DNA from 2 places in the Priestia sp. 40 genome. Region 2 is predicted to be linked to the other one. Evidence: predicted binding sites of a transcription regulator. Region 2 holds the regulator's gene; the other holds the start of a gene.

The links. The regulator LexA, encoded in region 2, represses DNA repair genes until DNA is damaged. The targets are predictions, from matches to a motif close to CGAACATATGTTCG.
Region 1: a site for LexA is predicted at 1,466-1,479, ahead of ACO1DI_RS14585 (DNA polymerase thumb domain-containing protein). Genes of this name have one in related genera too.

The regions. Positions count from the first base shown of each region.
Region 1 covers NZ_JBMPZA010000014.1:106,806-110,009, forward strand. The annotation lists gene ACO1DI_RS14575 (hypothetical protein) at 161-730, opposite strand; gene ACO1DI_RS14580 (hypothetical protein) at 766-1,326, opposite strand; gene ACO1DI_RS14585 (DNA polymerase thumb domain-containing protein) at 1,527-2,792, shown strand; gene ACO1DI_RS14590 (YolD-like family protein) at 2,807-3,139, shown strand.
Region 2 covers NZ_JBMPZA010000005.1:761,764-764,967, reverse strand. The annotation lists gene ACO1DI_RS05075 (hypothetical protein) at 19-1,464, opposite strand; gene lexA (transcriptional repressor LexA) at 1,676-2,293, opposite strand; gene yneA (cell division suppressor protein YneA) at 2,440-2,769, shown strand; gene ACO1DI_RS05060 (YneB family resolvase-like protein) at 2,823-3,204, shown strand, end outside.

The DNA.
Region 1 (3,204 bases), on a different contig from region 2:
TAGAGCTTAAAGTCAGTGTTAACCTTAAAATTTAATATTTAAAAAGTTTATTTGGCTATCGATAATCAAACTTATGGTAACTAAATTAGAAAAGAAAAAGCCTGTATCTTATTAGATACAGGCTTTTTCTCGATTCTGTTGTTTAAGTAGAACTAGGTACCTACTTTAAATTCAAAGTTACTTCCTTATTTAGATATGGAGATGTAAAAGTTACTGTTTGTTCATTTACCCATTGTGCATCATGAGCTCCTAAAACATTTAAATCGCTCATATCCGTATTTCGTGTCACGACATGAAGAGATTCGTGATTTAGTCGTTTTTTCACCAAGGGGAATCCAGTTTGTCTATAAAAGTCATAATAATGGTTAGTTTCACCAAGACTCCAATTAGAATAGCCAATAATAAGTTTTTGTGTAGAATTAGGTGAACTAAGATAGTAATAGTCAACTTTATTATTATAAAAGAATATAAACCACCCAACGATTGCTATAGGTACAATAAAGAATGGCCCAATTACACCCCAGAAGACTTTAGACTCCTTTGTTTTGCTAACAGTTATAAGGACTATGTATAGATAGATAAAGTGCAGGACAAAAATCAAAAGATATATTGAAACCCTTAAAGAGAAAACGTATAGGCTCTTTAATGCTAAAAGATAAAAGAATAAATCTATAGTAAGAAGGATGATAGCTGACATTTTCAATATACTCTTATTACTTTTATATTTCATTTACTATAAATCCTCCTCCTTTTAATCTAGAAATGTTAAATATCGCTGCTATTAATATCAAGTGAGTAGCAACGAGGTATATAATTTTGGACCTTTCCAGGTGTGTTAAATAGATTATTCTTACTGAATATAGTAAATCCAACCTCTTCCACATCCACAAATGTATCTACTTTATATATATCGACATTTTTAAATTTTATAGGTTTATTCCATTGTCTCAAAGGAATTAAATCCTGCTCTACAATACCTTCTCCGTAGAAAATGAATATACTCAGTCCATTATTAACTAATACCTCTGCTAACCCACTAACAACATCCAATTTTTCTACAGAATCAACTTTAACAATAGCACTATCCGATGAAAACTCATAAAAAGGAACTTGATTTTCAATTAAAGTCTCTTTTTCATATCCAAATATCATTGACTCTAAAACAAAGAAAACTGGAAAACGGAACATTTGTTGAACTAAGGAAGTAATCAGATCATGCGTGATCTCACTAATTCCTACAGTAATAGATACAAAATTATTCTGTGGAAAGTCAAAGCTATTAATTATACTTTGGTCTGAATATTGCACAAAATATTCTTTTTTCAACTTCTAGCCTCCTTTAGTATTTAATCCTTTTAAACTCTTACTTTTACGTTATACATCCATTGACCCTTTTAATGTACCAATAAACTCTTTGTAAGTGATAGCAATAATCGGGAAAACTTTAAATTTCATCCTTGAATAAAGAACATTTGTTCGTATATAATAAAGAGAACAAATGTTCTTTATTTTAAGGAGTTCTTTCAATGGATTATGGGAAGCTACCAAACAGAGTGATTATTTGTATAGACATGAAATCGTTTTTTGCTTCGGTTTCTTCTGTCATACGGGGCTTAAATCCGTTGAAAACAAGGCTTGCGGTGGTAGGAGATGTCAAGCGATCGGGATCAGTTGTGTTGGCTGCCACACCCTTACTAAAGAAAGAAGGGATCAAAACGGGAAGTCGCCTTTTCGACATTCCTAAAAGGAAAGATATCCATGTGGTGAATCCGTCCATGGAGAGATATATCAAGGCTTCGAACTATATTTCAAGTTTGGTGTTACAGTATGTGGCTCCTGAAGATTTTCATGCGTATAGCATTGATGAGTTATTTATTGATGCGACAGCTTCTTTGCATTTATTCGCTAAAACACCAGAAGAACTGGCCCATAAAATCATCAACGAGATTCATCGCAAGACACGGCTGACAGCTACCGCAGGTATCGGTCCGAATCTCTTACTGGCGAAGGTGAGCTTAGATCATGAAGCCAAGAACAGCCCAACAGGAGTTGCCTATTGGCGATATGAGGATATTCCCTTTAAGTTGTGGTCCATTCATCCGATGAAGGATTTCTGGGGGATCTCGTCTGCTACGGAAAGACGCTTACACCGGTTAGGCATTCACTCCATAAAAGAACTCGCTCTTTCTTCAAAAGAGATGTTACAACAGGAATTTGGCATACTAGGCGAAGAATTGCACCAATATGCGAATGGCATTGATTTTAGTCGCATTTCCGATGTGTACATTCCTAGCTCTCGTTCCTTTGGAAAGAGTCAGATTCTATTCCGCGATTATACAAACCGAAAAGAAGTGGAGTTATTGCTGTTGGAGCTATTGGACGATGTCTGTTTTCGTTTGCGGATGCATCAAGTCGTGGCCCAAACTATTCATCTATCGATTGGCTACAGCAAGCAAACAAGCGGAGGGTTCTCAAGACAAAAGAAAATGGGGCGAGCTTCGAACTTAAGCGAAGATATCTTTCCGTATTGTTTAACAATCTTACATACATATGATAGCGGAATGCCGATTCGCTCCATTGGTATTTCTTTATCGAACACACGCATTCAAGAAGAAGAACAAATGAGCTTATTTGAGGATATTGATCAGCGGGAAAGAGCCTATGCACTTGCAAAAACGATTGATGACATTCGTCTTCGTTATGGAAAGAATAGCGTTCTACGGGCCTCAAGCTATCTCGAGCATTCAACAGCTCGTTATCGAAACGGCCTTCTAGGAGGTCATAAAGCATAAAGGAGGAAGCTGCTATGCAGAACAGAGGAATGAAAAAATGGCGACCGTTTGCCACTATGCCAGAGCAATACAAAGGGTTACAGGAAATTATAAAAAAACAAGCAGAAATACCTCAACCTTTTTTAACAGAAGATCAAATGGAACAGATTAATTTCACTTTGATCGAAGCGCTTCATACACATAAAAAAGTGTACCTTACGTATTACAAGCATGGGCAGTGTATAACGGAAACAGGAGTTATTCAGTTTGTTGATTCTCTTGGAGGATTATTTGTTTTTATCGATGAGGCGGATCAACAGACAAATAAAATGAGGTTAAGCGAGCTAATTGATGTTCGTTTCATATAATAGAAAGTAATAAAATAGTTTATTTACATAATATTTCCATACATAATTAGTATAAGCTTAAAAAA
Region 2 (3,204 bases):
GTTATGTCTCAACTTCTTTTATGTTTTAAATCGATCTTTTAATAAGTTCCATAGTGAGCTCACTCCTAGGCTAATGCTGATTAATATTCCTGATAGAGCTACTATTAAAGCGATATATTCAAAGATAGAAAACTGCTTCATACTATCCCAATTGATGTTTCCCTGTAGCTTGCTAATAACTAAATTCATTCCGTAAATACCGGAAAGAACGGTATAAATCGTTAAAATTAATAATAAGTAATTGTGACGCTTGGCCGCGATTTTCTCTTGATTTTGATACAAAGTACCAAGGGTTTCTTTGACTTCTTGATAAAGAGAATTGATGTGGAAAATTTTTTTAAAGAGCTCAGAAAACTCTTGACCTTCTGTGCGAGAGCTAATTTCTAAAAATAAATATTTGCCTGAAAACACGGTAATAGAGCGGATTAGTCGCTCAATGCCCTCTGAATTTTTATGAAACGTGAGCTGAGAATACTCATAAGATAGTTTTAGCAACACGATTTTATAGAAAAAATGTAAAAATAAATTATAGTAATGCTGGCCAAATAGATGATTCATCAAAAGCTGATCCGTTTTAGAGTCTGTCGATTTAGAAATACATGAAAACACATGGTCTGTGATGACGTAATAAGTTTCAGGAGCCCACCTTTCATACACGTGTTTAGTATTATACGTTTTAATATACTCATGATTGTGTGCAGAAATAAACGCTTTCCCGTCAGGCGTATAGCTATTTAGCTGCCCAGTACGAAATAAAGTTGTGGAATTAATTTCTTGCTCTTGATTTACCGTTACATAACTTAACACAAACATCCGTTCATCGATAAAATAAGGAAGGCTCCCAACGTGCTGTTCACGCGTGGCTTCTTTCTTGATGTGTTCGTTCAAAAATGGCGCAAGCTGTGAAAAAATATAATCTTGTACTTTGCTATAGCGATGATGTTCATAGGTAATGGTGGATCCATGCTCTTCAGCAAGCTTCGGTTCTAATACACGAAAATGATTCATGAATTCTAAAATGTCATCATAGGTGTAATGGTTATGGCTCATTTCAGTGCGAATGGTCATGACGCCAATTTCAAAAGGACATAAAAAAACATCCACAGACAGCACGTTGCTAGACACGGTGGTGGAAGAAGTATGTAACGTAATGGTATGGTCTATTTTTTTTGAAAATCGAAGCAACCCTTCTTTTTCGCACGAATCAGGGAATAGAATGCATTCAATGTAAGGAAGAAAATATTGATCCAGGCTATCATGAGATACGTAATATTGTTCTCCGTAGTATTCTTTTTCTAAATCTTTGTTTTGAATGGAAAAAAACTCGAACAAATTTGCTTTCAGTGCATGAACAAGCTGCTCTTTATTTTTTCGATCAAAGGAAAAAGGAAAAAGAAACATGTTCATTGCTTTGGTAGGTACAATGGTTTGAAATGGTTCTGTTTTCCTAGGTGTATTAGTCATAAACTACATCCTTCTTATAGTCGATGGTATTTCCTTGTAAGATTCGAGGAAATGCAGATAGAAAGTAAAAGGTAAAACAAGCTTTATAAAAACTGTTCTACCTGCCTGCAATGATTCAACGTATCATTTATAATATGCCAATTTTTTTAGAAAACAAACGTAAAAAAACCAACTAACATCATGATTAGTTGGTTTTACATACAGTGTCTGATTAGTGAATCGTGCGATATACACCAGTTACTTTTCCCAAAATCGTTACGTGGCGAAGAATAATAGGCGCCATCGTTGAATTTTCAGGCTGTAAACGAACGAAATTTTCTTCTTTAAAGAAACGTTTTACCGTTGCTTCGTTGTCTTCGGTCATAGCAACCACAATATCTCCATTATTAGCCGTTTGCTGCTGACGTACGATTACCATATCGCCATCTAGAATACCTGCTTCAATCATACTTTCTCCCATAATTTCAAGCATGAATACATGATCATCTGGAGAAACGAATTTATCTGGAAGAGGGAAATATTCTTCCACATTTTCAACGGCTGTTATAGGAAGACCCGCTGTTACTTTACCGATAACAGGAACATTAATGACATTGCTTTTAGGAATGTTTACTTCATCTAGTTGAAGAACTTCGATTGCTCTTGGTTTTGTTGGATCTCTTCGAATTAACCCTTTACTTTCTAAACGAGCTAAATGCCCGTGTACAGTGGAGCTAGAGGCTAATCCTACTGCTTCCCCAATCTCACGAACAGAAGGCGGATAACCTTTTAATTTTACTTCGTGCTTAATAAAATCTAGTATGTCTTGTTGACGTTTTGATAGCTTCATATTTTTCACCTCGATTTTAGCTATTCTTTAGGTGAATTATACCACGTGATGTGTCAATATACAAACATAAGTTCGAAGAATTCCATTGACAGAAACAAATGTTCTCAATAAAATAAGAACATATATTCTGATAGGGGGATCATAATATGCAACAATTCTTACATTCTATGAAACATTACGCTATTTTTTTTGCAGTTATCGCTGCACTTACATATGTATTGACGCTGGTTTTAGGAGCGGATAAAGTAGATTTAGACAAATATTCAACGGTTACGATTACAAAAGGAGATACGCTTTGGGACTTGTCCAACAAGTATCATAATCACCATCATTTGACCACCAATGAATTTGTCAAATGGGTTGAAGACGTCAATGATTTAAACTCAGATACTGCCCAGTCTTTATCTCCTGGAGATAAATTATATATTCCTGTTTTAAAAAAAGAGTTACATAATCAAGTGGCAATTGAACAGTAGTGTGTAACGGCCGTTCCTGAATATTGTTAGAAGCCGAAAAGGTCGTGATAAAAGTGGACGCCATTATTTATTGCCGTGTCAGTACGGATAAAAAAACCCAAGAAACATCTTTGCAGCGCCAGCAAGAAGAATTAAAAAAGCTTGCTGATCTTCATCATCTAGAGGTGAAAAAAGTCGTGATGGAAAAAGCAAGCGGATATGATGTAGACAGAGAGGGTATTTTGGATGTTCTTCATACAATGAAAGAAGAGAAAATATCCGTGCTGCTCATTCAAGACGAAACACGATTAGGCAGAGGAAATGCCCGAATTGCGCTGCTTCATGCTTTTCATAAAGAAAATGCTACCATCTATACGATTAGTCATCAAGGTCAGCTTCAGCTTTCAGAATCTGATTCAATGGTGTTAGATATTATTAGTTTAGTGGAAGAGCATC